2 regions of the Micromonospora sp. NBRC 110037 genome follow, and region 2 is predicted to be linked to the other one. Evidence: predicted binding sites of a transcription regulator. Region 2 holds the regulator's gene; the other holds the start of a gene.
What was found. The regulator HrcA, encoded in region 2, represses chaperone genes, less so after heat shock. The targets are predictions, from matches to a motif close to GGTTNGCACNCTCNNNNNGAGNGTGCNAACC.
Positions count from the first base shown of each region.

Region 1: the regulator HrcA is predicted to act here: its motif matches at 5,397-5,427, upstream of groES (co-chaperone GroES).

Region 1 is NZ_BBVA01000003.1:52,602-67,600, forward strand. It holds gene A4R25_RS10160 (response regulator transcription factor) at 1-410, opposite strand, end outside; gene A4R25_RS10165 (WhiB family transcriptional regulator) at 663-1,046, shown strand; gene A4R25_RS10170 (molybdopterin-dependent oxidoreductase) at 1,394-3,175, opposite strand; gene groL (chaperonin GroEL) at 3,236-4,879, opposite strand; gene groES (co-chaperone GroES) at 4,950-5,264, opposite strand; gene A4R25_RS10185 (methyltransferase domain-containing protein) at 5,521-6,753, shown strand; gene ybaK (Cys-tRNA(Pro) deacylase) at 6,808-7,287, shown strand; gene A4R25_RS10195 (sugar ABC transporter substrate-binding protein) at 7,492-8,595, shown strand; gene A4R25_RS10200 (ATP-binding cassette domain-containing protein) at 8,699-9,511, shown strand; gene A4R25_RS10205 (sugar ABC transporter permease) at 9,508-10,767, shown strand; gene A4R25_RS10210 (ROK family protein) at 10,799-11,974, shown strand; gene A4R25_RS10215 (DUF4142 domain-containing protein) at 12,073-12,810, shown strand; gene A4R25_RS10220 (hypothetical protein) at 12,824-13,078, opposite strand; gene tsaD (tRNA (adenosine(37)-N6)-threonylcarbamoyltransferase complex transferase subunit TsaD) at 13,096-14,142, opposite strand; gene rimI (ribosomal protein S18-alanine N-acetyltransferase) at 14,148-14,591, opposite strand; gene tsaB (tRNA (adenosine(37)-N6)-threonylcarbamoyltransferase complex dimerization subunit type 1 TsaB) at 14,588-14,999, opposite strand, start outside.
Region 2 is NZ_BBVA01000014.1:19,025-34,023, forward strand. It holds gene A4R25_RS28480 (PhoH family protein) at 1-572, opposite strand, end outside; gene A4R25_RS28485 (serine hydrolase) at 707-2,083, opposite strand; gene A4R25_RS28490 (histidine triad nucleotide-binding protein) at 2,080-2,424, opposite strand; gene A4R25_RS28495 (SDR family NAD(P)-dependent oxidoreductase) at 2,518-3,279, shown strand; gene A4R25_RS28500 (16S rRNA (uracil(1498)-N(3))-methyltransferase) at 3,295-4,029, opposite strand; gene dnaJ (molecular chaperone DnaJ) at 4,031-5,176, opposite strand; gene hrcA (heat-inducible transcriptional repressor HrcA) at 5,250-6,272, opposite strand; gene A4R25_RS30910 (DUF4870 domain-containing protein) at 6,506-7,150, shown strand; gene hemW (radical SAM family heme chaperone HemW) at 7,190-8,413, opposite strand; gene A4R25_RS28525 (enoyl-CoA hydratase-related protein) at 8,433-9,218, shown strand; gene A4R25_RS28530 (hypothetical protein) at 9,368-10,228, shown strand; gene A4R25_RS28535 (carbohydrate ABC transporter permease) at 10,243-11,076, opposite strand; gene A4R25_RS28540 (carbohydrate ABC transporter permease) at 11,073-12,059, opposite strand; gene A4R25_RS28545 (sugar ABC transporter substrate-binding protein) at 12,056-13,348, opposite strand; gene A4R25_RS28550 (GlsB/YeaQ/YmgE family stress response membrane protein) at 13,571-13,855, opposite strand; gene A4R25_RS28555 (GlsB/YeaQ/YmgE family stress response membrane protein) at 14,109-14,396, opposite strand; gene lepA (translation elongation factor 4) at 14,617-14,999, opposite strand, start outside.

The sequences.
Region 1 (14,999 bases), on a different contig from region 2:
GCGTCCCGGGCGGTGTCCGCCACCCGGTGCCTGTTGCTCCGCCCGGGAGCGGAGAGCAGCAGCAGCGCCTTGGCGACCGCGCTGGTCAGATCGTGGTCGGCGTTCTGGATCAGGCCGCGCGCTCCGGCGCTGATGGTGGCCGCCGCCGACTCCGACTCCTCGGCCCCGAGCAGCAGCACCGCCGCCTGCGGCGCGCGGGCCAGCACCCGGCGCACGAAACCGGCGCTGTCCGGGCGGGTCAGCGCGGTGTCGGCGAGCACCACGTCCACCGGGCGCTCCGCGAGCCGCAACATCACCTCCGGATCGGAGACGGCCGTCCGGACGACGCCGGACAGCCCGAGCCGCGCCGCCGCGGAGGTCAGATGCTGGGCCGCCAATGGTGTCCGAACGCACACAAGAACACTACGCACAGTGGTCTCCTCTCCGACTCAGAGCAGACCATGCGGAGGTGGGCTCGGGAGGGGGTTCCGGGCAATCATCCGAACTTTTCCGACAGATGGGGCATATGCCACCGACTGTCCGAGGTTTTCGATCACAGATGTGTGAGGCGCGGACCGCTCGGGTACCGAGGGGTTCATCCGGAACCGGCATCCCGCGCGGACCGCCGCCCGGTAGCTGGCCACGAACATTCTCCGCGGTGCCGCGCGGGAGGAGGGGTGCTGATGTCGAACGTACGTAGGCTGCCTGGACCGATCGACGAGCTCTGGGACTGGCAGCGGCTCGGGGCCTGCCGTGGCCGCGACAGCGCGCAGTTCTTCCACCCGGACGGCGAGCGCGGCTCCTCCCGGCTGCGCCGCGAGATGGGCGCCAAGTCCGTCTGCCGCGCCTGCCCGGTACGCGCCGAGTGCGCCGCCCACGCGCTCTCCGTACGCGAGCCGTACGGCGTCTGGGGCGGGTTCAGCGAGTCCGAGCGGCTGCGGCTGCTCGCGCTCGGCTGGGAGGACCTGGCCGACCGCCGCCAGACCAAGGTGGACATCGCCCGGCTGGAGGCGCGCCTCGGCCGCCCGCACAACACCGCCGTGCCGGACCAGCGCAAGGTCGCCTGACCGGCTTCACGACCCCCGACGCCGCGCCCCGGATCCCGGGGCGCGGCGTCGTGTCGTGGCCCGGGGCATCCGCTGGCCCCCGCACCCCGGCGCGGCGAAGGCCGCCGCTGGGCGACTCGCCTACCGTTTCGAATACCAGGATCGGCGTTCCAGAGGCTAGGACACCACATAGATCTTGGTATGAAACGGCCCTTATAGGGGCCGTTTCATACCAAGATCTCTTTCGTGAGCGCTCGGGAGTCTGGACTCAGGCCGGAGCCAAGCGGCGCGCACCCGATCGGCAGGCACCCGCCAGTGGCACGGGCAGGCCATCTCCCCACCGAGAGCGGTCCTCGCGACGGTGCGGGTCAGGTGACTGTGACCCTTACCGTGTGCCATCCCGTCGCGCCGTCCGGGCCGACCGGGGCGCGCTGTTCCGTCTGGGTCTCGCCGGTGCTGTCGGTCGCCCGGACCTGGAGCGTGTGCTCGCCCGGTGTGGCGTCCCACCGCCAGGACCACTGAACCCAGGTGTCCGCCGACACCGCCGGGGCGAGCGTCGCCTCCTGCCAGGGGCCGCCGTCGACACGTACCTCGACGCGCCGCACGCCCCTGTGCTGCGCCCACGCCACACCGGCGACGGTCACCGCACCGGCGGCGGGACGGCTGCGGGGCCGGGGCGTGTCGATCCGGGACTGCGTCTTGACCGGACCCTGCGCTGACCAGCCGCGCGGCACCCAGTACGCGTCGAAGTCGGCGAAGCTGGTCAGCTCCAGCTCGGTGATCCACTTGCACGCGGAGACGTACCCGTAGAGGCCCGGCACCACCATCCGCACCGGGAAGCCGTGCTGGATCGGCAGCGGCTCGCCGTTCATGCCGACCGCGAGCAGCGCGTCCCGCCCGTCGCGCAGCACCGAGGTGGGCGTGCCGCACGTCCAGCCGTCGACGGCGCGCCCGACGACCTGGTCCGCGCCGTCCTCCGGGTCGGCCTCGTCCAGCAGGTCCTTGATCGGTACGCCGAGCCAGCGCGCGTTGCCGATCAGGTCGCCGCCCACCTCGTTGGAGACGCAGGCGAGCGTCACGTAGCGCTCGACCAGCGGGCGGGCGAGCAGGTCGTCGAAGCTCAGCTCGATCGGGTTGCGGACCCGCCCGTGGATGCGCAGCCGCCAGGTGACCGGGTCCACCTGCGGCACCACCAGCGCGGTGTCGATCCGGTAGAACTCCCGGTTCGGCGTGACGTACGGCGCGAGCCGGGACAGCGACAGGTCCGCTCCGGCGGGCACCGGTGGGGCGGGCGCGACCGGGGCGGGCAGCGTCACCGCGTCCCGGGCCGCCGATACGCCGCGCCGGCCGGCCAGCCAGTGCCCGCCCAGCCCGGCCACCGCCGCCGCGCCGGTGAGCAGCCCGGCACCACGCAGGAACCGCCGCCGCGACTCCGCGTCGTCGTGCCGGACCGGCTCCCAGCCGCCCGGCGTCTCCCCCTCCCGGGCCAGCGCGGCGACCGCCGGAGGCGGGGCGGATGGCGGGGGCGACGCGGACGGCGGCTCGCTGTCCGCCGAAGCGGCCCCGTCGCGCTCCGCCGGACCGGTCCCGGCCCGGTCGCGTCGCACGGCGTCGGACCGGTCACGCCCCGGTCGCTTCCGATGCGCCGGGTCGGCGCTCAGCGGGCCGGCCACGAACGCCCACAGCGTCAGCGCGCCCAGTCCGCCGCCGACCAGTGAGGGCAGCGCGTCGAAGGCGTCCGCGCCGGCCCGGGTCAGCGCGGCGGCGGCACCGAGCGCGGCGAACGCGGCGATGCCGGCCAGGCCGATCACCAGCCGCCGGGCCGCTGCCAGGCCCAGCAGCGCGCCGAAGACGGCCAGCAGCAGCGCCGTCCCCATCAGCAGCGCGATCTTGTCGTACGTGCCGAAGACGTCGATGGCGAACTGCTTGAGCGGCTCGGGCACCAGGTCGACGACGAGTCCGCCGACGGCGACGAGTGGAGCGGACCGGGGGCCGGTCAGGACCGCCACGGGTTCGGCGGCGCCGAGCGCCACCACGGCGGCGACGACACCGGCCGACGCCGCCCGGCGGGGGGAGAGGGTGCTCACGGGCTCCAGTCTGGTCGCCCCGCGGGCCCGGCTGCCAATCTCGTCAGCGATCCGTAAGGACATATGCGTCAGGGCACACCACCGGGTCGGCGGTGTGCCCTGACGTCGGGCGTACTCCTCGGGTCAGAAGCCCGGGCCGTGCTGGTGGCCGTGCCCGTGCGAGTGGCCGTGGCCACCGGCGGCCGGCTCCGGCTCGGCCGGCTTCTCCACCACGAGGCTCTCGGTGGTGAGCAGCAGGCCGGCGATCGAGGCGGCGTTGCTGACCGCGTTGCGGGTCACCTTCACCGGGTCGATGATGCCGGACTTGGCCAGGTCGACGTACTCGCCGGTGGCGGCGTCGAGGCCGTGGCCCCAGTCCTTGCCGACGACCTTCTGCACCACCACGTAGCCGTCGTGGCCGGCGTTCTGGGCGATCCAGCGCAGCGGCTCGACGAGCGACTTGCGCACGATCGAGACGCCGACCTTCTCGTCACCGGTGAAGCCCAGGTCGTCGTCGAGCGCGGGCAGGATCTGGGCCAGGGCGGCGCCGCCACCCGGGACCGTGCCCTCCTCGACCGCGGCCTTGGTCGCGGCGATGGCGTCCTCGATGCGGTGCTTGCGCTCCTTCATCTCGACCTCGGTGGCCGCGCCGACCTTGATCACGGCGATGCCGCCGGAGAGCTTCGCCAGCCGCTCGGCCAGCTTCTCCCGGTCCCACTCCGAGTCGGAGGCCTCGATCTCCTTGCGGATCTGGGCGACCCGGTCGGCGACCTCGGAGGCCTGCCCGCCACCGTCGACGACAGTGGTGTTCTCCTTGTCGACCACGACGCGGCGGGCGGTGCCGAGCACCTCCAGGCCGACCTGGTCGAGCTTGTAGCCCAGCTCCGGGGCGACCAGCTCGGCGCCGGTCAGGATCGCCATGTCCTGGAGCATCGCCTTGCGGCGGTCGCCGAAGCCGGGGGCCTTGACCGCGCAGACCTTGACGGTCTTGCGCAGCGCGTTGACCACGAGCGTCGACAGGGCCTGGCCCTCGACGTCCTCGGCGACGATGAGCAGCGGCTTGTTGTTCTGGAGAACCTTCTCCAGCAGCGGCAGCAGCTCCTCGATCGCCGAGATCTTCTGCGTGGTGATCAGGATGTACGGGTCCTCCAGGACCGCCTCCTGCGCCTCCAGGTCGGTGACGAAGTTCGGCGAGATGAAGCCCTTGTCGAACTGCAGCCCCTCGGTCACCTCCAGCTCGGTGACGAGCGCGGAGCCCTCCTCGACGGTGATGACGCCGTCGCGGCCGACCTTCTCCATCGCCTCGGCGATCAGCTCGCCGATCGCGGCGTCCTGCGCGGAGACGGTCGCGACGTGCGCGATCGACTCCTTGCCGGCGACCTCGACGGCCTTGCCGAGCAGCGCCTCGGAGACCTTGGCGGCCGCCGCGTCGATGCCCCGCTTCAGGCCGGTCGGGTTGGCGCCGGCGGCCACGTTGCGCAGGCCCTCGCGGACCATGGCCTGGGCCAGCACGGTGGCGGTGGTGGTCCCGTCGCCGGCGACGTCGTTCGTCTTGGTCGCCACCTCCTTGACCAGCTGCGCGCCGAGGTTCTCGTACGGGTTGGTGAGCTCGATCTCCTTGGCGATGGTCACGCCGTCGTTGGTGATCGTGGGCGCACCGAACTTCTTGTCCAGGACGACGTTGCGCCCGCGCGGGCCGAGGGTGACCTTGACCGCGTCCGCGAGGGCGTTGACACCGTGCTCGAGCAGGTGCCGGGCGTCGTCCGAGAAGCTGAGGATCTTCGCCATCAGTATCCCTTCGAAGCGACGTTGCCCCGGCCCGGCGAGCCGGACCGGGGCAACGACACTGATCGGTTGCTTACTTCTCGATGACCGCGAGGACGTCGCGGGCGGAGAGCACCAGGTACTCCTCGCCGGCGTACTTGACCTCGGTGCCGCCGTACTTCGAGTAGAGGACGGTGTCGCCGACCTTCACGTCGATCGGCACGCGGTTGCCCTTGTCGTCGATCCGGCCCGGGCCGACAGCGAGGACGGTGCCCTCCTGCGGCTTCTCCTTGGCGGTGTCGGGGATCACGATGCCCGAGGCGGTGGTGGTCTCGGCCTCGTTCGCCTGGACCACGATGCGGTCCTCGAGCGGCTTGATCGCAACCTTGGTCGCGGTAGTCACGGGCATACCCTCCCGGGTACTTGGTGTCGTTGCCGGCCGGCGTGCCGACCAGCGTCAATCTGCCACATGCCACCGGGCGGGGCCGTCGTCGCGGGTGCCGGTCCGCCTGGCGCTCAACCCCCGGGCACGAGGCTCGGGCGTTGGCACCCTCAGGGTGAGAGTGCTAATCGCAGGTTATTCCTCGGCTAGCACTCCGTCAAGGAGAGTGCCAACGCGCGTCGCCCTCCGTGTCGCGCCGGAACCGGCCCGGGAGAATGGGCGCGTGGATCTCGACCTGCTCGCCGTGCTGCGTACCCCCGAGGGGTCGGCGGCGCTCGCCGCGGCCGGGCGGGTGGCCGGCGGCGACCCGCTGGCGGCGGCGGCCGCGCTGCGCTCGGCCGGGATTCCGGGCGACCTCGCCGCCGCCGCGCTGACCCAGGCGGAGCTGCGCCGCCGGGCAGCAGGCAAGTTCGGCGCGGCGGCGGCCGGGATGTTCCTCACCCGACCCGGGCTGGAGCAGGCCACCCGCGGGGTGGTCGCCGGCCGGCGGGCCGCACGGCTGCGCGCCGCGGGCGTGACCACGCTGGCCGACCTGGGTTGCGGCCTGGGCGCCGACGCGCTCGCCGCCGCCCGCGCCGGCATCCGGGTGTACGCGGTGGAGGCCGACCCGCTGACCGCCGCGATGGCCGCCGCGAACGCCGAGGCGGCCGGGCTCGCCGATCTGGTGACAGTCGAGTGCGGCGACGCCACGGAGTTCGACGTGAGCCGCGTCGACGGCGCGTTCTGCGATCCGGCGCGGCGGCGGGCCGGCACCGGGCGGCGCGTCTTCGACCCGAACTCCTACTCCCCGCCGTGGGACTTCGTCACCGGTCTCGCCGCGCGGGTGCCGCGCACAGTGGTGAAGGTCGCGCCGGGGCTGGACCACGCGCTGATCCCGGCGGGCGCCGAGGCGGAGTGGGTGAGCGTGGACGGCGACCTGGTCGAGGCCGCGCTCTGGTGCGGCGAGCTGGCCGGCGTACCGCGCCGCGCCACCCTGCTGCGCGAGAAGGAAGGGCCCCTTCTTAACGCCTCCGGTAGTAAAAGGGTCCCTTCCTATCACCTCACCGGCACGGGCGCGCAGGAAGCGGAGGTGGGGCCGGTCCGGCGCTTCCTCTACGACCCGGACCCGGCGGTGGTGCGCGCGCACCTGGTCGCCGAGCTGGCCGCCGACCTCGACGCCACGCTCGCCGACCCGTCGATCGCCTACCTGTACGCCGACGTGGCCCGGCCCACCCCGTTCGCCCGCTGCCTGGAGATCACCGACGTGCTGCCGTTCTCGCTGAAGCGGCTGCGCGCCCTGCTGCGGGAACGCCGGGTCGGCCGGGTGGAGATCCGCAAGCGCGGGTCGGCGCTGGAGCCGGAGAAGCTGCGCCGTGACCTGCGGCTGTCCGGCGAGGCGGCGGCCGACCTGGTGCTGACCCGGGTGGCGGGCGACCCCACGGTGCTCGTGTGCCGGCCGGTTCCGGTCGGCGGCTGACCCGGCTCACGTTTCCAGCTCGCGGTGTCGCGGCGCGCGGGTTAGCTTGAGCCCGTGGCGGGCCCTGGCACTCCGGCGATCGCGTTGCTGAGCAAGCGGAAGATCGCCCACAGCATCCACCCGTACGACGTCTCGCCGGACGCGCCGAACTACGGCGCGCTCGTGGCCGCGGCGCTCGGGGTGGCACCGGACCGGGTGTTCAAGTCGCTGGTCACCGAGGTCGACGGCGGGCTGACGGTGGCGGTGGTGCCGGTGACCGGCGAGCTGGACCTGAAGGCGCTGGCCGCCGCGATGGGCGGCAAGCGCGCGGTGATGGCGGACCGGGCGGTGGCCGAGCGGGCGACCGGGTACGTGCGGGGCGGCATCAGTCCGCTCGGCCAACGTAAGCGGCTACCGACAGTCGTCGACTCCTCGGCGCTGGCGCACCCGACCGTGTACGTGTCGGCGGGCCGCCGGGGATTGCAGGTGCAGCTCACGCCGACGGATCTGGTGGCGCTCACCGGGGCGGCCACGGCATCGATCGCCGCTGCCTGAGCGGGCTCGTGACGGTACGTGTGGGAGCGTTCCCGGAGCGCGCTCTCCCGGCGGTGTCCCGCGGGTGACAACCGCGTTGCTGAATTGTTACCGCCGCCAACAAACTTCTGACCTCGGCAGTCTTGCGGCGCATGGGAGGCGGGGAATACGTTGCCGGACACAACAAAACATCACCACTCCCCCACCTCCGAAAGGACCCTGCACATGCGCAAGGGCTTCCTCACCTTCGCGGCCGTCGGTCTCCTCGCGACCGGCAGCATGGCCGCCTGCGGTGACAACGGCGGTTCTTCCGACGAGGCCGGCGGCTCCAACGCCAAGAAGCCGAAGATCGGCGTGATCCTGCCGGACAGCAAGTCCTCCGCCCGCTGGGAGGGCGCGGACCGCAAGTACCTCAAGGCGGCGTTCGACGCGGCCGGCGTCGACTCCGACATCCAGAACGCGCAGAACGACAAGACCGCGTTCCAGACCATCGCCGACCAGATGATCACCAGCGGCGTCAACGTCCTGATGATCGTCAACCTGGACTCCGGCACCGGCAAGGCCGTGCTCGACAAGGCCAAGTCGCAGGGCGTCGCGACCATCGACTACGACCGGCTGACCCTGGGCGGCTCCGCCCAGTACTACGTCAGCTTCGACAACGAGGCCGTCGGCAAGCTCCAGGGCGAGGGCCTGAGCAAGTGCCTGACCGACAAGGGCGTCAAGAACCCGTCGATCGCGTACCTCAACGGCTCGCCGACCGACAACAACGCCACCCTGTTCAAGAACGGGTACGACTCGGTGCTCAAGCCGAAGTTCGACTCGAAGGAGTACACCAAGGTCGCCGACGACCCGGTGCCGGCCTGGGACAACGCGCAGGCCGCCACGATCTTCGAGCAGCAGATGACCAAGGCCGGCGGCAAGATCGACGGCGTGCTCGCCGCCAACGACGGTCTCGGCAACGCGGCCATCTCGGTGCTGAAGAAGAACAAGCTCAACGGCAAGGTCCCGGTGACCGGTCAGGACGCCACCAAGGAGGGCCTGCAGAACATCCTCGCCGGTGACCAGTGCATGACCGTCTACAAGGCGGTCAAGAAGGAGGCGGACGCCGCCGCCGAGCTGGCCATCGCGCTCGCCAAGGGGGAGCGGAAGGACACCGGCCAGACGGTCAAGGACCCGGAGGGCAACCGGGACGTGCCGGCCGTGCTGCTGGAGCCCAAGGCCATCTTCAAGGACAACGTCAAGGACGTCGTGGCCGACGGCTACGTCACCAAGGAAGAACTCTGCACCGGTGCCTTCGCGAAGCTCTGCACCGACGCCGGCGTGAGCTGACCCACCCGCCTCAGGCGGCGCCGCCCGGCACGGGTTCTCCCGTGCCGGGCGGCGCCCGCGCCGGACGGGATCCGAGACCTCCCTCCGCCCAAAGGAGAACCCCGTGTCCGCTACCCCCCTGCTGGAGCTACGCGGGATCGACAAGAGCTTCGGTCCCGTCCAGGTGCTGCGCGACGTCGCCTTCGCCGCGCACCCCGGCGAGGTGACCGCGCTCGTCGGTGACAACGGCGCCGGCAAGTCGACCCTGGTCAAGTGCATCAGCGGCATCCACCCCACCGACGCCGGCGAGTTCCTCTTCGACGGCCGGCCGGTGACCATCAACAGCCCCCGGGACGCCGCCGCGCTCGGGATCGAGGTCGTCTACCAGGATCTCGCGCTCTGCGACAACCTCGACATCGTGCAGAACATGTTCCTCGGCCGGGAGAAGCGCAGCGGCATCGTGCTCGACGAGCCGACCATGGAGCAGATGGCCGCCGAGACGCTCGCCGGCCTGAGCGTGCGCACCGTGAAGTCGCTGCGCCAGCACGTGGCCAGCCTCTCCGGCGGCCAGCGGCAGACCGTCGCCATCGCCAAGGCCGTGCTCTGGAACAGCCGGCTGGTCATCCTGGACGAGCCGACCGCCGCGCTCGGCGTCGCGCAGACCGCCCAGGTGCTGGAGCTGGTGCGCCGGCTGGCCGACAACGGCCTGGCCGTGGTGCTCATCTCGCACAACATGAACGACGTCTTCGCCGTCTCCGACCGGATCGCCGCGCTCTACCTCGGCCAGATGGTCGCCCAGGTGAAGACCACCGACATCACCCACTCGCAGGTGGTCGAGCTGATCACCGCCGGCCGATCCGGCGGCCTCGGCCTCACCGGCGAGCCGGGCGGCAACGGCGCCGCGCCCGCCGACACCACCCCAGGAGCCATCCGATGACCGCCATCGTCGTGAAGAAGGAAGGCCCGGCCGGCGTCGCGCCGACACCGACCCTGAACAGCCACGTGAACAACTACTGGCGCCGGGTACGCGGCGGCGACATCGGCGCGCTCCCCGCGGTGGTCATGCTCGTGGCGCTGGCGGTGGGCTTCTCGATCGCCCGCCCGTCGTTCTTCACCGCCGGCAACCTGGCGAACCTGTTCACTCAGGGCGCGGCGGTCACGCTCATCGCCATGGGCCTGGTCTTCGTCCTGCTGCTCGGCGAGATCGACCTCTCCGCCGGCTTCGCCAGCGGCGTCTGCGCCGCGATCCTGGCCAACGTGGTCACCGTGCTCGGCTACCCCTGGTACGTGGCGGTGCTCGCCGCCGTCGTCACCGGTCTGGTGATCGGCACCGTGCTGGGCCTGCTGGTCGCCAAGGTCGGCATCCCGTCCTTCGTGGTGACGCTCGCCGGGTTCCTCGCCTTCCAGGGTGTCGTGCTGACGCTGATGGACGAGGGCGCCAACATCGCGATCCGCGACGACGTGCTCGTCGCGATCGCCAACCGCAACCTCTCCCCGGCGCTGGGCTGGGCGCTCGCCGCGGTGGCCGTCGCCGGGTACGCGGCAGTGCAGTTGCTCCGGTACCGCAACCGGGCCGCCCGTGGCCTGCTCACCGACCCGCTCACGGTGGTCGGCGCGCGGATCGCCGGCCTGGCCGTGATCCTCGGCGTGGCGGTCTACGTCCTCAACCTGGAGCGCAGCCGCAACGTGCTGATCACCTCGCTCAAGGGCGTGCCGATCGTGGTGCCGATCATCGCGGTGCTGCTGATCGTCTGGACGTTCGTGCTCCAGCGCACCAGCTACGGGCGGCACATCTACGCGGTCGGCGGCAACGCCGAGGCGGCCCGCCGGGCCGGCATCAACGTCGACCGGATCCGTATCTCCGTCTTCGTCATCTGCTCCTCGATGGCCGCCATCGGTGGCATCGTGGCCGCCAGCAGGGGCAACTCGGTCGACCCCAACACCGGGGGCAGTAACGTACTGCTCTACGCCGTCGGCGCGGCGGTGATCGGTGGCACCAGCCTCTTCGGCGGCAAGGGCCGGGTCCTCGACGCCGTGCTCGGAGGCGCGGTGGTCGCGGTCATCGACAACGGTATGGGACTGATGGGATACAGCTCGGGCGTCAAGTACGTGGTCACCGGCGTGGTGCTGCTCGCCGCGGCGACCATCGACGCGCTCTCGCGTCGGCGGGCCGCCGCGACCGGCAACCGCTGAGCAGGGGTACGGAAACACCATGGCAGTGGCAATGCGCGCGGGCCCCAGTCAGGACGAGATCCGTCGGCAGAACCTGGGCGCATTGCTCCGATACGTGCACGTCCACGGGGCCACCACCCGCGCCGAGCTGACCACCGCGCTCGGACTCAACCGCAGCACCATCGGCGCGCTGACCGCGGACCTGGCCGGCGCCGGTCTGGTCAGCGAGGGGACGCCGAAGGAGACCGGCCGGGCCGGACGACCGTCACTCGTCGTCCGGCCCGAGTCGGGGCGGGTCTACGCGTACGCGTACAGCGTCGAGGTGGACCGGCTGCGGGCCGCGCGGGTCGGACTCGGCGGTGAGGTGCTCGACCGCCGGGAGATGGACCGGCCGCGCAACCTGGTCGCCGGGGAGGCCGCCCCGCTGCTCGCCGGCGCGGTCAAGGAGATGCACCAGTCGGTGCCGCCGGACGCGATCTGCGTCGGCGCCGGCGTGGCGGTGTGCGGCATGGTCCGCCGCGAGGACGGGCTGGTCCGGCTCAGCCCCACCACCGGCTGGGTGGACGAGCCGATCGGTGCGGCGCTCGCCGTCGAGCTGGGGATAGACGTACCGATCACGGTGGGCAACGTGGCCGACGTGGCCGCGTACGCCGAGCACGCCCGGGGCGCGGCGGTCGGCTGCGACAACGTCATCTACATCTACGGCGACGTCGGTGTGGGCGCGGGCATCATCGCGGGAGGGCGGCGGCTGAGGGGGCACGGCGGCTACGGCGGCGAGGTGGGCCACATGGTGGTGGTCCGCGACGGGGTGCGCTGCGACTGCGGCCGGCGCGGCTGCTGGGAGACCGAGATCGGCGAGCACGGGCTGCTGCGCGCCGCCGGCCGGTCCGAGGCACGCGGCCGGGACGCGCTGCTGGCGGTCTTCGACGCCGCCGACCGGGGCGACGCCCGCGCGCAGACCGCGGTACGGCAAGCCGGCGACTGGCTCGGCTTCGGCGTCGCGAACCTGGTGAACATCTTCAACCCGGAGATGGTCATCTTCGGCGGCACCATGCGTGACCTCTACCTGGCCTCCGCCGCGCAGGTGCGCAGCCGGCTCAACTCCAACGGGCTGCCCGCGTGCCTGGAGCACGTGCGGCTGCGTACCCCGAAGCTGGGCGACGACGCGGCGCTGATCGGCGCCGCCGAGCTGGCGTTCGAACGACTCCTCGCCGATCCGCTGAACTGATCGGCCCGGTGATCCGTACCAGTGTGCGGACGGGCGGCCGGCTTGCGCGGCCGTCCACGACCCCGCGTACCGGTCCGGACCGAGGAGGCACCGCAACCATGGCATCGCTGGAATCCGCACGCCGCAAGCTGGCGCACCGGGTGGTACTGCTGCTCGCCGCGCTGGGCGCGGGGATCGGCGTCGTTCCCGGGACGGCGCAGGCCGCGCCCAACCCCGGCGTGCAGATGAACGCCGCCGACATGACGCTGCTCAACGGCGTACGGCTGGCCGGGCTGTGGGAGATGCCGGCCGGGCAGATGGCGGCCGAGAAGGGCCAGTCCGCCCGGGTACGCGAGGTCGGCGCGGAGATCGCCAAGCAGCACGCGGAGCTGGACCAGCTGGTGGTCGAGGCGGCCAACAAGCTCGGCGCCACCCTGCCGACGGATCCGACGGCAGAGCAGCAGGGGTGGCTGACCGAGATGCGGAACGCCACCGGCGCCCGGTTCGACCAGATCTTCGTCACCCGGCTGCGGGTCGCCCACGGCAAGATCTTTCCGGTGATCGGCGCGGTCCGGGCCAGCACCCGCGACCCGATCGTGCGGAAGCTGGCCGAGGACGCCAACAAGTTCGTCAACGACCACATGACCATGCTGGAGAGCACCGGGCTGGTGCGCTGGCAGCAGTTGCCGCCGGCCGCGCTGCCGCCCGCGCAGAGCGACTCGCTCGTCGCCGCCGCCCAGGCCAACGTGGGCAGCGGCGGTGGGCTCCAGGTCGGCACCGGCCTGGTGTGGGCGGTGTTCCTGATCGCGCTCGGCACCGGCGGGTACGCGACCTGGCGGCTGACCCGCCGCTCCTAGCGGGGCGGCGGCGTCAGCGGTCGACCTGGGCGAAGTCCCAGCTGTGCGGCGGGCGGGCGATCAGGCGCGCCGGTGGCTCGGGCAGTTCCCGGGGGTTGTTCCGCCACTTGGAGATGACCACGAGCCGGTGGTCGGTGGAGGAGAACACCTCGCTGGAGACGTGCATCGGGTCGTGCTCGAACTCGGGCAGCGCGGTCTCGCAGACCCAGGTGATCAGGTCGGCGAAGCCGTACGACTCGGCCTTGGCCTCCCACATCCGGACGATCATGTCGGTTTCCTCCCCGCTCACACACTGACCACTGTCAGCGGCATCGCCGAGTCGGCCGGCAGGTCCAGCCGGCTCGGCGCGACGCCCGCGGCGACCAGGTGCGAGCCGAGCGCGGCCACCATCGCGCCGTTGTCCGTGCAGAGCTTCGGCCGGGGCGTACGCACCCGGATGCCGTACTTGTCGGCCCGCTGCTCGGCCATCGCCCGCAGGCGGGAGTTGGCTGCCACTCCGCCGCCGATCACCAGCGTGTCGATGCCGCTGGTGCGGCAGGCGTCGATCGCCTTGCCGACCAGCACGTCGCAGACCGCCTCCTGGAAGGACGCCGCCACGTCGGCGACCGGGACCGGCTCACCGGCCCGCTGCCGCGCCTCCACCCAGCGGGCCACCGCCGTCTTCAGGCCGGAGAAGGAGAAGTCGAACCGGTGTCCGACCAGGTCCTTCGCGGCGGTCAGCCCGCGCGGGAAGGCGATCGCCGCCGGGTCACCGGCACGCGCTTCGCGGTCGATGTACGGTCCGCCCGGGAACGGCAGCCCGAGCAGCCGGGCCACCTTGTCGAACGCCTCGCCGGCCGCGTCGTCGATGGTGGCGCCGAGCGGTACGACGTCGCGGGCCAGGTCGTCGACGCGCAGCAGCGAGGAGTGGCCGCCCGAGACGAGCAGCGCGATGGCGGGCTCGGGCAGCGGGCCGTGTTCGAGCGTGTCCACAGCGACGTGCGCGGCGAGGTGGTTCACCCCGTACACCGGCTTTTCCGCCGCGACCGCGTACCCCTTGGCGGCGGCGACCCCGACGAGCAGCGCGCCGGCCAGGCCCGGCCCGGAGGTCACGGCGATGGCGTCGATGTCGGCGATGGTGACGCCGGCCTCGCGCAGCGCCCGGTCCATGGTCGGCACGATCGCCTCCAGGTGGGCGCGGCTGGCCACCTCGGGCACCACGCCGCCGAACCGGGCGTGCTCCTCGACGCTGGAGGCGAGCGCGTCGGCGAGCAGCGTGTGCCCGCGCACGATGCCCACGCCGGTCTCGTCGCAGGAGGTCTCGATGCCGAGGATCAGTGGTTCGTCAGCCATGCGCGTCAGTCCTCGTTGCGCTGCATGACCAGCGCGTCGGTGTTGCTCGGTTGGTAATAGCCGCGCCGTACGCCGATCGGCTCGAAGCCGTAGCCGGCGTAGAGCCGCTGCGCCGGGGCGTTGTCCGCGGCGACCTCCAGCAGCGTGCTGCGGACGCCGCGCCGGGCCGCCTCGGCGAGCAGCGCCTCCAGCAGCAGCCGGCCGATGCCCCGCCGCTGCGCGTCCCGGCGGACCGCGACGTTCTGCACCCACGCCTCGTCGGGCGGGTAGACGGCCAGCCCGGCGTAGCCGAGCACGGTGCCGTCGTCGTCGGTGGCGGCGAGATAGAAGTGGCCGTTGGCGAGTTCGTTCCAGAACATCGCCGCCGACCACTGCTCGGCGCCGAACAGGTCCGCCTCGATGGGCAGCACCTCCTCGACGTGCCACCAGCGGAACCGGCCCAGCCTCATGGCAGGACCGGCTTGTGGCCGGTGGCGGCGACCGCGTCCGGGCGGCGCAGGTAGAGCGGGGTGAGCGTCTCGCCGGGCGCGCCCGCGCGGATCCGCGGCGCGGCGAGACGGGCCAGCGCCAGCGGGTCCGGGTAGCGCGGCTCGTCCCGCACCGGCAGGCCGAGCACGTCCGCGTACCGGTGCGCGCCGTCGCCGACCGCGACGCTGACCGCCAGGTCGCGCGCCCGCTGCGCGACCACCGCCGGGGCCGCCACCTCCGGGCCGGCCAGGCGCTGACCGGCGCCGTCGTAGACGGCCCAGTAGATCTCCCGCCGCCGCGCGTCGCTCGCCGCAAGCACCGGCTCGCCGGCGGCCGCCGGGTGGCCGAGCCCGTCCAGCGAGCAGACACCGTACGTGGGGACGCCGAGC
Region 2 (14,999 bases):
TTCTCGTTCAGGGTGCCGGGCAGGAAGCCCAGCCGCTCCCCCGCCTCGACCGCCGGGCGGGTCAGGATGATCCGGTTGACCTGCTTGGCCTGCAGCGCCTGCACTGCCTTCGCCATCGCGAGGTAGGTCTTGCCGGTGCCGGCCGGGCCGATCCCGAAGACGATGGTGTGCGCGTCGATCGCGTCGACGTACTTCTTCTGCCCGAGCGTCTTGGGACGGATGGTGCGGCCGCGCCGGGAGAGGATGTTGAGCGTCAGAACCTCGGCGGGCCGCTCGGCGCCGCCCTGCTCGAGCATGCCGACGGTACGCCGTACCGCGTCTGTGGTCAGGGTCTCGCCTTTCTCGATCAGTTCGAGCAGCTCACTGAAGAGACGCTCGGCGAGGGCGTTGTCGGCGGGCGCGCCGGTGATGGTGATCTCGTTGCCGCGCACGTGGACGTCGCTGTTGACCGAACGCTCGACGAGTCGCAGGATCTCGTCGCCCGCGCCGAGCAGGTTCACCATGATCTTCTGGTCTCCGACCGTGATCCTGGTCTGCACGCGCGGCGTGCCGGGAGGTGGGGTGCCGGTCATAGGTCGGGCCGTCGGGCCCTGCGCCACCTGCTCTCCGCTTCTCTGTGCCGGGCCCTGCTGGCGCGGCGTACGGTTACCTCCCATCGTATCGGGTCGGCACCGCGCACACCGCGCCCATTTCCGGCGCTCGGCGATCAGTCACCGGCGCGGAAGTCGTACCCGTCGAAGGTCTCCTGGCGGCGGGTGAAGCGGTAGGTCGCCCAGTGCATCCGGACCACCACGCCGTGCTCGTCGCGCGTGAGCCGCAGCAGCTCCCCCACCTCGCGGCCGGAGACCGTGCGGAACACGTCCGGCCGGTCCGGCAGCGGCGCGAACACCGCCGGCGGCTTCCCGGCCGGGTCGTCCGCGCCCCGGGCCCGCAGCGTCCCGTCGTGCCAGGAGAAGACGTACTCGAAGCCCTCGCCCCACCAGCGGCCCAGCATGCCGCGCAGGTGCGCCGGCGCGGGCGGGCCGGGACGCCACGGCTCGATCTCCGCCGGGTCGTGCTCGGCGGCGGCGGCGAGCAGCCGGTGCGCCAGGTCGAACACCTCCACGCCGGCGCCGGACGAGCCGAGCACCGCGGCGCCCATCGCCCCGGCGGTGCCCTGCCCGCCGCGCCGCCCGTAGACGGCGGCGAGGAATCCGGGCATCGCGCCGTCGTGCCCCACGTGGGTCACCCGCTCGGGCTGCGGCACCAGGATCAGCCCGAGGCCGAAGCCGGCCGTCCAGACCGACTCGTCGGTGGTGGTGAGCGGCCAGCGCATCTCCTCGACGGTGGCCGCGGCGAGCACCGCGCCGTCCGGGTCGAGCGCCGCCGGGTCGGCCAGGAAGGCGGCCCAGCGGGCCATGTCCGGCGCGGTGCTCCAGAGCTGGGCTGCGGGGGCCACCGCGCCGAAGTCGGCCGGTGGCTCCGGGTGGGCCTCGTCGGAGTACGCGTCGACCAGGAACCCGGTCGCGGCACGCTCGGTCGGGGCCGGACCGGTGGCGGTCAGCCCGAGCGGGGCGAGGACCCGGTCGGCCAGCACCTCGGCCCAGGTCCCGCCGCGCAGCCGGGCCACCATCTCGCCCAGGAGGGCCATGCCGAGGTTGGAGTAGTGGAAGCGCCGCCCGGTGGGCAGCACCCGCTCGACCCGGGCCAGGTCGGCCAGCAGCTCCTCGACGGCCGGGGCGCGCAGGCTGTCCCACACGTCGCCGTGGGGCTCGCGTTGCAGGCCGGCGGTGTGCGACAGCAGCCGGCGTACGGTCAGCTCGCCGTGCGCCGGCAGGTCGAGGTGCCGCCCGACCGGGTCGTCCAGGTCGAGCAGGCCGTCGTCGCGGCACTGCATGACGAGTACCGCGGTGAACGTCTTGGTGACCGAGCCGATCCGGAACACCGTCTCCGGCCCCAGCGGGGTGTCGTTGCCGGTGTCGCCCACGGCGCAGGTCCAGAGCGGCCGGTCGGCGCGGTGCAGGGCGGCCGACACCGCCGGGATCCGCCCGGTGGCCTGGGCCTGGCGCACCATCCGGCCGAGCCGGTCCGAGACGTCGGTCATCGGCAGAGCATCGGGCCGAGCGGCGCGCCGCCGAGCAGGTGGGCGTGCACGTGGAAGACCTCCTGGCCGCCGTACGGGCCGGTGTTGAACATCAGCCGGAACCCGTCCACGGTCAGGCCCTCCTCCTCTGCCACCACGGCGGCGGTCTGGAGCACCTCACCGGCCAGTTCGGGCGCGCCCTGGGCCAGCGTGGCCACGTCGGCGTAGTGCTCCTTCGGGATCACCAGCACGTGCGTGGGCGCCTTCGGGTCGATGTCCCGGAAGGCCAGGGTGGTGGCGGTCTCGCGGACGATGGTGGCGGGAATCTCCCCGGCGACGATCCGGCAGAAGAGGCAGTCCATCGCAGCAGTGTAAGGAAGGGCCCCCGCTTAACGCCTCCGGCATGGGAAGGGGCCCTTCTTAACACCCCGGGCCGGTGCGGCAGGATGGCCGCCATGGCGGGACGGGCGGTGCTGGTGACGGGGGCCTCGCGGGGCATCGGGCGGGCGGTGGCGCGAGCGTTCGCCGCAGGTGGGGACCGGGTGGCGATCCACCACCGGGACTCCGCCGAGCTGGCGGAGCGGCTGCGCGCCGAGCTGCCCGGCGACGGGCACGTGGTGGTGCGCGCCGACCTGGCCGACCCCGACGCGGTACGCGCCATGGTGGACGAGGCGGCCCAGCGGCTCGGTGGCCTCGACGTGCTGGTGAACAACGCCGGTGTGTTCGGGCCGGCCGATCCCCCGCACCCGGTCTTCGAGAGCAGCTACGAGCAGTGGCGGACGCGGTGGCGGGAGGTGCTCGACACCAACCTGGTCGGCGCGGCGAACGCGGCCTGGTGCGCCGCGCAGCACATGCGCGACAGTGGGGGCCGGATCGTCAACGTCTCGTCCCGGGGCGCGTTCCGGGGCGAGCCGGCCAACCCGGCGTACGGGGCCAGCAAGGCCGGGATGAACGCGATGGCCCAGTCGCTGGCGGTGGCCCTGGCGCCGTACGGCATCGGGGTGGCCTGCGTGGCGCCCGGCTTCGTCGAGACGGACATGACCAACGAGCACCTGAAGGCAGAGCGGGGCGAGGCGGTACGCGCGCAGTCCCCGTTCCACCGGGTGGCGCGTCCGGAGGAGATCGCGGCGGCGGTGCACTGGCTGGCGAGCCCCGAGGCCGAGTGGGCGGCGGGAACGATCATCGACCTGAACGGCGCTTCCTACCTCCGCTCCTGACCCACCCCTCCCCCGCTACCAGTGGGTCAGGCGGGTGGCCAGGACTGTCAGGGCTGCCACGCCTGCTGTGGACGTACGCAGCACCGACGGGCCCAGGCGGACCGTGCGGGCGCCCGCCTCGGCGAACGTGGCCAGCTCGTGGTCGGCGATGCCGCCCTCCGGGCCGACCACCAGGACGATCTCCCCGGCCGTCGGCAGGTCGACTGTGGTCAGCCGGTCCTGCGCGCCCTCGTGCAGCACGAACGCGGCGGCCGCGCCGGCGATCCGGCGGGCCACCGTGGCGGTGGACTCGTCCGGGGCGCCGGCCACCACCGGCAGCCACGGGCGGCGGGCCTGCTTGGCCGCCTCCCGGGCGGTGGCCACCCACTTCTGCCGGGCCCGTACGCCCCGGTCGCCGCGCCACTGCGCCACCGAGCGGGACGCCGCCCACGGCACGATCTCGTCCACCCCGACCTCGGTCATCGCCTGCACGGCGAGTTCACCCCGGTCGCCCTTGGCGATGCCCTGCACCACGACGAGCCGCGGGACGGGCGCGTCCGCGTACCCCCGGCTGGTGACGCGCAGGTCGAGCGTGCCCCGGCCGACGGCGGTGACCACCGCGGCGGCGGTGCCGCCCCGGCCGTCGGCGAGCAGCAGCTCCTCACCGGCCCGCAGCCGCTGCACGGTGGCCGCGTGGTGGCCCTCCGGGCCGTCCAGCGTCAGCGTGTCACCGGTGGGCAGCGCCTCGACCAGGAACAGCGGGGCGGACACCTCAGGCGTGCCCGTTGAAGGCGTCGCGCATCCGGGAGAAGAAGCCGCCCTGCTTGGTCAGCTCGGCGACCTCCTCGCCGCGGGTCTTGGCGAAGTCGCGCAGCATCCGCTCCTGGTCGGCGTCGAGCTTGGTCGGGGTACGCACGTCCAGGTGCACGTAGAGGTCACCCCGGCCGGTGCCGCGCAGGTGCGGTACGCCCCGGGCGCGCAGCCGCAGCGTGCTGCCGGGCTGGGTGCCGGGCTTGACGTCGACGGTCTCCTCGCTGTCCAGCGTCTTGATGGTCAGCCGGGTGCCGAGCGCGGCGGCGGTCATCGGCACCGTCACCCGGCAGTGCAGGTCGTCGCCCTTGCGGGAGTAGACGTCGTGCGGCCGCTCGTGGATCTCCACGTAGAGGTCGCCGGCGGTGCCGCCGCCCGGGCCGACCTCGCCCTGCTGGGCCAGGCGGATCCGCATGCCGTCCTCGACGCCGGCCGGGATCTTGACGGTCAGCGAGCGGCGGGTACGCACCCGGCCCTCACCGGCGCAGGTCGGGCAGGCATGCGGGATGGTGGTGCCGTAGCCCTGGCAGACGGTGCACGGCCGGGCGGAGACCACCTGGCCGAGGAACGTGCGCTGCACCGACTGCACCTCGCCCCGGCCGGCGCACGCCTCGCAGGTGGCCAGGTGGGTACCGGCTGCGGTGCCGGCGCCGGAGCAGGTGGTGCAGAGCACCGCGGTGTCGACGGTGATCGGCGCCTCGACGCCGAACGCGGTCTCGTTGAGGTCCAGTTCCAGGCGCAGGATCGCGTCCGCGCCGGGCCGGGTGCGCGGCCGGGGTCCCCGGCTGCCGCCCGCCGCGCCGCCGAAGAACGCGTCCATGATGTCCTGGAAACCGACGAACGGACCGGCGCCGCCGGGCCCGCCCGGGCCGCCCATGCCACCGCCGCCGGGGGCGAGCGGGTCGCCGCCGAGGTCGACGATCTGCCGTTTCCGGTCGTCCGAGAGGACCTCGTACGCGGCGTTGATGTCCTTGAACTTCTCCTGGGCCTCCGGGTCCGGATTGACGTCCGGGTGGTACTGCCGCGCCAGCTTGCGGTAGGCGCGCTTGATCTCGTCGTCGGAGGCTTCCCGGCTCACGCCGAGAATGCCGTAGTAGTCCCTGGCCACTGCGTTAGGTGTCCTCATGTTCGTCTCGCGTCGCTCCGGTCGTCGGCCGCAACCGGCCGTCGGCCCTGACTGGTCAGTTCTGGGCCAGCAGTTCGCCCACGTAGCGTGCCACGGCCCTCACCATGGCGATATTGCCGGGGTAGTCCATCCGGGTCGGCCCGAGCACGCCGAGCCCACCGACGATGGTGCTGCCCGGTCCGTAGCCGGTGCTGACCACCGAGGCGGCCCGCAGGTTGTCGAACTCGTTCTCGTCGCCGATCAGCACGCGGGTGGTGCTCGGCTCGGTCTCGCCGATCAGTTTGAGCAGCACTACCTCTTCTTCGAGCGCCTCCAGGATCGGCCGCAGCGAGCCCTGGAAGTCGAGCAGGCCGCCCCGGGTGAGGTTGGCCTGGCCGGCCAGCGCGAGGCGCTCCTCGTGCCGTTCCACGAGCGTCTCCAGCAGCACCGTGGACAGCGTGGTCATGGCCGGGCGCAGGTGCGGCGCGGACTCGTCCACCAGGGCCTGCACCAGCGGCGGCGTCTCGGAGAGCTGGCTGCCGACGAGCTTCTCGTTCACCAGCCGGCGCAGGTCGGTCACGTCGTCGGCGGGAACCGGGGCGGGCAGCTCGACGAGCCGCTGCTCGACCCGGCCGGTGTCGGCGATCATGACGACCATCAGCCGGGTGGTGGAGATCGGCACGAGTTCCAGGTGACGCACCTTGGACCGGGCCAGGCTCGGGTACTGCACCACGGCGACCTGCCGGGTGAGCTGGGCGAGCAGCCGGACCGTGCGGTGCACCACGTCGTCCAGGTCGACCGCGCCGACCAGGAAGCGCTCGATGGCGCGGCGCTCGGCGGGGCTGAGCGGCTTGACCCGGGAGAGCCGGTCCACGAAGAGGCGGTAGCCGCGGTCGGTGGGCACCCGGCCGGCGCTGGTGTGCGGCTGCCGGATGTAGCCCTCCTCCTCCAGCACCGCCATGTCGTTGCGCACCGTCGCCGGGGAGACGCCGAGCTGGTGCCGCTCGACCAGGGCCTTGCTGCCCACCGGCTCCTGCGTGGCGACGTAGTCCTCGACGATCGCGCGCAGCACGGCGAGTTTGCGGTCGTCGAGACCCATGTCCCCACCTCCTGACACACCTCGGCCGGGCCGGCACGCGGCATCCGCCGGGCGGCTGGCACTCGACTGTAGCGAGTGCCAGTCTACGTCGGCACCCCCACCGACGCGATGATCGCCTGACGGACCTGCGGTGCGGCCCACCACACCACGCGGCACGCCAGGGCCGAACAGCCGGTCACGCTCGGTCTGTGTCGCCCTGGTGCGACTTGCCCGCTGGCCCTACCGTGACCTCCATGACTGAACCTCCTCGCCCTCCCGGAGCAGGGGACTCCGGCCCCCAGCCCGACCCGTCGGCGCCCTACGGCTCCGGCGAGCCGCCCACCGCTCCACTGTCCGGCGCGCCGGGCGCGGGCGGGTATCCCCCGCCCGGTGACTATCCGCCCCCGGGCGGCTACCCGCCCCCCGGTGCCCAGCCTCCGCCGGGCGGCTACCCGCCCCCTGGTGGTTACCCCCCGCCGGCCGGCGCGCCGGGCTACGGCGCCGGTGGCGGCTATCCCGGCGGTGGCGGCTACGGCCCGGCCGGGTACGCCAACAACGACGAGAAGACCTGGGCCCTGGTGGCGCACTTCGGTGGCGCCGCGGGCGTCATCATCGGTGGCGGTCTGCTCGGCTGGGTCGCCCCGCTGATCGCGATGATGACCCGCGGCCAGCAGTCGCCGACCGTACGCGCCCACGCGGTCGCGGCGCTGAACTTCCAGATCACCTGGACCATCGCCAGCGTCCTCGCCTGGGTGATCACGGTCATCACCTGCGGGATCCTGTTCTTCGTCCCGATGCTGGTCTGGCTGGTGCCGCTGATCTTCGGGATCATCGGCGGGGTCAAGGCCAACGAGGGTGTGCTCTACCGCTACCCGATGACCTACAACTTCGTGAAGTGACACCGCCGGCCGGCCGAGGGGGCGGCCGGCCGGCGTCGGTCACGGCAGCAGGTCGCGTACCACCGCGTCGGCCAGCAGCCGTCCGCGCAGCGTCAGCACCACAAGCCCCCGCGCGTACGCCCCGGCGTCGAGCAGCCCGGCGTCCCGGGCCCGCTCGGCGCCCGCCCGGCCGGGCTCGTCCAGCACGTCCAGCGGCAGCCCGGAGGCGAGCCGCACCCGCAGCATCACGTCCTCCATGTGCTGCTCGTCCGCGCTGAGCACCTCCCGGGCCAGTGCCGGCGAGGCGCCCTCGGCCAGCCGCGCCGCGTACGCGCTCGGGTGCTTGACGTTCCACCAGCGCACGCCGCCGACGTGGCTGTGCGCCCCCGGGCCCAGGCCCCACCAGTCGGCGCCGGTCCAGTAGAGCAGGTTGTGCCGGCACGCCGCCGCCGCCGAGCGGGCCCAGTTCGACACCTCGTACCAGGAGAAGCCGGCCGCGCCGAGCGCCGCCTCCGCGGCCAGGTAGCGGTCCGCCGCCACGTCGTCGGAGGGGTACGGCAGCTCGCCCCGGCGCATCCGCGCGGCCAGCCGGGTGCCGTCCTCCACGATCAGGGCGTACGCGCTGACGTGGTCCACCCCGGCGTCGACCACCTGGGCCAGCGAGGCAGCGAAGTCGTCTGCCGTCTCGCCCGGCGTGCCGTAGATCAGGTCCAGGTTCACGTGCTCGAACCCGGCGTCGCGCGCCTCCAGCGCGGCGGCGGTGGCCCGGCCCGCGCTGTGCCGCCGGTCCAGCACCGCGAGCACCCCGGGCGCGGCGGACTGCATGCCCAGCGAGATCCGGGTGTAGCCGGCCGCCCGCAGCGTCTTGAGCGACTCCGGGGTCACCGACTCCGGGTTGGCCTCGGTGGTCACCTCCGCGTCGGCGGCCAGCCCCCAGACGCGGTCGATGCCGTCGAGGATCCGGGCCAGGTCGTCGGCGGGCAGCAGGGTCGGCGTGCCGCCGCCGACGAAGACGGTGTCGACCCGCTGCGGCGGCGAGTCGCCCAGCACCCGGGCGGCCAGCGCCAGCTCGGCCAGCACCGAGTCGGCGTACGTCTCCCGGCTCGCCCCGCCGCCCAGCTCGGAGGCGGTGTACGTGTTGAAGTCGCAGTAACCGCACCGGCTGGCGCAGAACGGCACGTGGACGTACACGCCGAAGCCGCGCGCGCCGACGGCGCGACGGGCGGTGGCGGGCAGCGATCCGTCGCGCGGGACGGGTTCGCCTTCTGGAAGGACGCCGGGCATGGCCACTAGTGTGCCCGGCATGACCTCTCCGGACGCTCTCGTGCGAGTCGCCACGGCCCGTGGGGTGACCACCCTCACCCTGGACAGCCCGCACAACCGCAACGCGCTCTCCACGCCCCTGATGACCCAGCTGCTGGCCGGGCTGGCCGACGCGGTCGCCGACGACGCGGTACGCGCGATCGTGCTCGACCACACCGGCCCGGTCTTCTGCTCCGGCGCCGACCTGAAGGAGACCGCCGCCGCGTACGCCAGTGGCACGGTGCCCGCCGGGATGCTCGGCGACGTGCTGGTGGCGGTGCGGGAGTGCCCGAAGCCGGTGGTCGCGAAGGTCGCCGGGCCGGCCCGGGCCGGCGGGCTGGGCCTGATCGCCGCCGCCGACCTGGCGGTCTGCGCGCAGGAGGCGACGTTCGCGTTCACCGAGGTGCGGATCGGCGTGATCCCGGCGGTGATCTCGGCGACCGTGCTGCCCCGGCTGGACCAGCGGGCCGCCGCCGAGCTGTACCTGACCGGCGACACGTTCGACGGCCGCCGCGCCGCCGAGGTCGGCCTGGTCACCGCCGCGGTGCCGGCCGGCGAGCTGGACGCCGCCGTCGAGCGTTACTGCGCCTCGCTGGTCAGGGGCGCGCCGGGGGCGCTGGCCGGGGCGAAGGAGCTGCTGCGCCGGCCCGCCGCGACGGACCTGCGGGCCGAGATCGCCGAGTTGGCGGCGCTGTCCACCGGGTACTTCCTCTCGGACGAGGGGCGTGAGGGCGTCATGGCGTTCCGGGAGAAGCGTCCCGCCGCCTGGGTGCCCGCCGGAGACTGAGGTACGCGGCGGGGCCCGGCTGGTCACCTTCGGTGGTGGCGGGCCCCGCCCGGCGGCACGGCGCCGGTCACGTGGTGGCGGGACGGCCACTCGGACGAGACGCGGCGGCGCGGGGCCGACGTACGCTTGTCGGACTGTCGGGACAGGGGGTGCGGGTGCGGACGCGAGCGGCGATCGTGGCATCTGGTGTTGCGGTGTGCGTACTGGCGCTGCTCGCGGTCTATGTCGTGACCAAGCAGTTCGGCGAGCACCTGCGGCTCCCCCTGGCCAGCCGGACCTGCACGGTGCAGGCCGACGGCGAGGTGGTGCTCGGCGCCGACCAGATGGCGAACGCGGCGACCATCGCGGCCATCGGCATGCAGCGCCGGATGCCCGAGCGGGCGGTGGTGGTGGCGCTGGCGACCGCGTACCAGGAGTCGCACCTGCGCAACATCGCGCACGGCGACCGCGACTCGCTCGGCCTGTTCCAGCAGCGCCCGAGCCAGGGCTGGGGCACCCCGGAGCAGGTCCAGGACCCGCGGTACGCGGCGAACAAGTTCTACGCCGCGCTGAAGAAGGTCAAGGGCTGGGAGCGGATGCGGGTCACCGACGCCGCCCAGCGGGTGCAGCGGTCGGCCTTCCCCGAGGCGTACGAGAAGTGGGCCGACGAGTCGGAGGTCCTGACCCGCGCGTTGCTCGGCCACGCGACCGGCGCGGTGGCCTGCACGGTGAGTTCGCCGCCGACGATGCGCGGGCCGGCCGCCGCCAGCGCCGTGCTGGAGAGCCTGTCGCTGGACTGGGGGCTGCCCCGGCTGGCCACGGCGACGGACCTGACCGCGCTCACCGTGCCGGCGGGCGACGACCGCAACGGCTGGCGGTACGCGCACTGGCTGGTCTCGCACGCCGACGACCACGGCGTGAAGAAGGTCCGCTTCGGCAACCTGGAGTGGACCGCCGAGCAGGGCTCCTGGGCCCGGGTGAAGGGCGACCCGGCCACCGAGGTACGCGCCGAGGTGTTCGCCGCGGCCTGACCGGCCCGCCGCCCTCAGCCCTTCACGGCTCCCGCGACCAGGCCGGAGACCATCCGGCGCTGCACCAGCAGGAAGAAGACGATCACCGGCAGGGTGAACAGCGTGGACGCGGCCATCACCGAGCCCCAGGCGGTGTCGTCGCGGCCGAAGAAGAACGTCATCGCCACCGGCAGCGTGTACTTCTGCTGGTCGTTGATGAAGGTCAGCGCGAAGATCAGCTCGTTCCAGGCGGTGATGAACGAGAAGATGCTGGTGGCGACCAGGCCGGGCGCGACCAGCGGGAACAGCACCTTGCGGAACGTCTGGGCCCGGCTGGCGCCGTCGATGGCGGCGGCCTCCTCCAGTTCCTTCGGCACCGCTGCGACGAAGCCGCGCAGCATCCAGACCGCGAACGGCAGCGAGAAGCCGAGGTACGTGAGGATCAGGCTGGGCAGCGTGTTGTAGAGACCGAGCCGCTGGATCATCAGGAACAGCGGGATGACCAGCGCCTCCAGCGGGATCATCTGCACCACCAGCAGCATGATCAGGAACGTGGTGCGCAGCTTGAACCGGAACCGGGCCACGGCTGTCGCGGCGAGCAGCGCGACCAGCCCGCTCAGCAGCACCGTGGCCCCCGCGACGAGCACGCTGTTGAGGAAGAAGTCGGTGAACGTCACGCCCGGGATCAGGTTGCCGGTGAGGATCTCCCGGTAGTGCTCCAGCGTCGGCTCGGCCGGCACCGGCCGGGGCGTGGACGAGAAGATCTCCCGGTTGGGCTTCAGCGACGTCGCCACCATCCAGTAGACCGGGAACGCGGCGAAGAGCGCGACCAGCAGGCCCGCGCCGTTGAGGGCGATCTTCTTCATCATTCGTCCTCCTGCCGCAGCACCATGCGGACGTACAGGGCGGTCACCACGAGCAGGATCACGGTGAGGATCACGGCGATGGCGGAGCCGAGGCCGTACTTCGGCGGCGGTGAGAACGCCTCCGCGTACGAGTAGATCGACAGCATGAACGTCGACCGGTCCTGGGTGCCGCCGGCCAGCACGAACTGCTGGGTGAAGACCTTGAAGTCCCAGATCGTGGAGAGCACCACGAGGATGCCGAAGACCGGCCGCAGGATCGGGAACGTCACCTTCCAGAACACCTTCCACGGGCCGGCGCCGTCGACCCGGGCCGCCTCCTGCAACTCCGTCGGCACGCTCTTGAGCCCGGCCAGCACGCTCACCGCGATGAACGGGAACGAGTGCCAGACCACCACGAGCGTCAGGATGGCGAAGAACAGCAGCGGGTCGTTGAACCAGCCGTACCCGGTCCAGTCGCTGCGCCCGAACAGCGCCGTGGACAGCCCGTCCGGGAGCTTGTTGAACAGCCACGTGACCAGGCCGCTCGTGTCGTCGAAGATCCACTTCCAGACGATCGTGCCGGTCAGCGCCGGGGTGGCCCAGGCGAGCATCACGCAGCTCGCCACGAACGTGGCCATCTTCTTGCCCAGGCGGTTGAGCAGCAGCCCGACCAGCGTGCCGAGGACCATCGTGAGCGCCACGTTGGCGACCGCGAACAGCACCGTGTTGCGCAGCACCGTACGGAAGAACGGGTCGCCGAGGATCTGGGCGTAGTTGGCCAGGCCGATCCACGGCCACTCGCGGTCGCCGCGCAGCTGCCGGACGCTGTCCAGCTTGTGGAAGGACATCCACACGACCTGGCCGAGCGGCCAGAGCAGCAGCACGGCGATGATCGCCAGGCAGGGCAGGAGCAGCAGGTACGGAAGGTGGTCCACCCGGCGACGGCGCCGCCGCGCGGGGGTCTCCCGCGCGGCGGCCTCGCCGGTGGCCTCGGTCAGCGTGGTCACTTGGCGTTGAGGATGCTTTCGATCTCGGTGGCCGCGTCGGCGGTGGCCTTCTCGACCGTCTTCTGGCCCTTGATGACCGAGCTGTTCATCGCCTGGGTCACCGTCTTGGTGCGGCTGACCTCGACCCACTTCGGGGTGAGCGGGGTCAGCTTGGTGTTCTGGATAGCGGTGGCGAACGCCGCCATCACCTTGTCGTTGGCGTAGTCACCGCTGCTGACCAGGTCCTGGTAGACCGGGAAGAACCCGAGGCTGCTGGCGAACTCCTTGTCCTTCTGCTTGCTCAGCAGCACGGTCATGTAGTCCCAGGCCAGCGCCTGCCGCTCGCTGTCCTTCCAGATGGCGATGTCGGAGCCCCCGGCGAACGCCGGGGCGGCCTTGCCGTCCGGGCCGGGGATCGGGAACGTGCCCCAGACCTTCTCGATGTCCGGGTTGTCCTTCTTCATCGCGCCGCCCTGCCAGCTACCGGCGAACGCCATCGCGGCCTTGCCGGTGGCGAACTGGGTACGGGCGTCGACCTCGTTCCACCCGGCGGCGGCCGGCGGGGCGACCTTGTGCACTGTCACCAGGTCGGTCCAGAACTTGACCGCCTTCTGCGCCTCGGGGGTGTTGTAGCCGGACTTCCAGCTGTCCCCCTCCTTGGTGGCGATCTCCGCGCCGGCACTCCAGAGGAAGGAGTAGAACGGCAGCTCGGAGTTGCCGGGCAGGGCGATGCCGTAGGTGCCGGGCTTCTTGGCCTGCACGGCCTTCGCGGCGGCGACCATCTCGTCCCAGGTCGTCGGCGGCTTCACGCCGGCCTCGGCGAACCAGTCGGTGCGGTAGTAGACGGCGCGCACGCCGGCGTACCACGGCACGCCGTACTGCTTGCCGTCGAGCTGAGCGTTCTTGACCAGGTCGGGCAGGATGTCCTTGCCCTCGGACCAGGCGTTGAACTTGTCCGAGACGTCGGCCAGGGCCTCCTGAGCGGCCCAGCCCTGGGTCTCGGTGTTGCCCAGCTCGGTGACGTCCGGGCCCTCGCCACCGGCGAGCGCGGCCTGGAACTTCTTCGGCGCCTCGAGCCAGGGGATGTACTGCACCACCACGTCGGTCTCGGGGTGCTTCTTCTTGAACTCCGCCTCGACGCTGTCGAGGAACGCGGTCTGGGCGTCGCCGCCCTCACCCATCATCCACACAGTGAGCTTGCTGTTGTCGGCGGCCTTGTCGTCGTCGCCGGAGCCACCGCACGCGGTCAGCACCAACGCGGCCGACGCCACGATGGCGGTGACCGGAGCCAGCCGCTTCCACCTGTTCACGCCATATCTCCCTCAGGGCCGTTTGGCACTAACCTTCTCCGCCGCACCTTAGTAGGAAAATTTCCTTTACAACAGGGGGTGTTCGTGACGGAGGGCACAGGCGACCGTATCGCAGCCGGGGCCCGGCCGACATCGATGCCGTCCGGGCAGTTCAGAGCCCACGAACGCCGACGGGCGCCCGGCCGGTGAGGCCGGGCGCCCGTCGAGGCGCGTGGTGCGGGGTCAGTAGCGCGAGACGCCGCGGCGACGGCCGACACCGGCCACCAGGGCCACGCCGATCGCGGCGAACAGCACCTGCAGCATCAGCTCGCGCCAGTCGATGCCGGCGGTCTCGGCGAAGCCGGAGGCCCGGGCGACGAGCGTGCCCAGAAGCGCGGCGCCGACGCCGATCAGCATGTGCAGCCACATGGGCATGTTCTGCCGGCCCGGCACGACCAGCCGGCCCAGCGCGCCGACGATCAGACCAACGACCAGCGCCGTGATGATGCCCCAAACGGTGAGCTCCATGGTCGCCCTCCTCCTTAAGATCCGGTCACACGTTTTTGTGTGGTTACTGTCGTGATCGCTAAGTTCCCGACCGCCCGGAAATCCAAACCGACTCCGATGACGAATTGTTCAGACGTACCCTGACCTGCTACTTCTCCCCGAAACCGGGCGCGGCGGGCGGGCCCGGCACACCGACGGGGTTCAATGCGCCGAATACGCCGACGGGTGCCCGGCCGATGCGGCCGGGCACCCGTCGAGGCGCGTGATGCGTCGATCAGTAACGCGAGACGCTGCTGCGGCGGCCGACGCCGGCCACCAGGGCCACACCGATGGCGGCGAGCACGACCTGCACGGCCAGCTCGGCCCAGTCGATGCCGGCGGTCTGCGTGGCGATGCCGAGCGCGCGGGCCAGGACGGTGCCCAGCAGCGCCGCGCCGACGCCGATCACCATGTGCAGCCAGATCGGCATGTTCTGCCGGCCCGGCACGACCAGCCGGCCCAGCGCGCCGACGATCAGACCCACGACCAGCGCGGTGATGATGCCCCAGACGGTGAACTCCACGGTCGTCCTCCTAAAGCGATTTCGCACGTTCTGTGCGGTTGCTGTCGTGACCGCTAAGTGCCCGACGCATCGAAAACCGAAACCGGCCGTATCGACCGCCACCCTCCCGACTGACGCGAACCCGCAGGTGGGAGCGCTGCCAGAGGCTGAAAATCTCCTGGGTACGCGAACGGCCGGCGCCCCTGCGAGGGGACGCCGGCCGCTGCGCGGAGCCGGACCGCTACTTCTTGCCGGCGGGCTTGCCGTCACCGGAGTCGGACGAGAGCGCCGCGATGAACGCCTCCTGGGGGACCTCCACCCGGCCCACCATCTTCATCCGCTTCTTGCCCTCCTTCTGCTTCTCCAGCAGCTTGCGCTTGCGGCTGATGTCACCGCCGTAGCACTTGGCGAGCACGTCCTTGCGGATCGCGCGGATGGTCTCCCGGGCGATCACCCGGCTGCCGATCGCCGCCTGGATCGGCACCTCGAACTGCTGGCGCGGGATCAGCGAACGCAGCTTCGCCGCGATCGTCGTGCCGTACGTGTACGCCTTGTCCTTGTGCACGATCGCGCTGAACGCGTCGACCGGCTCGCCGTGCAGCAGGATGTCCACCTTCACCAGGT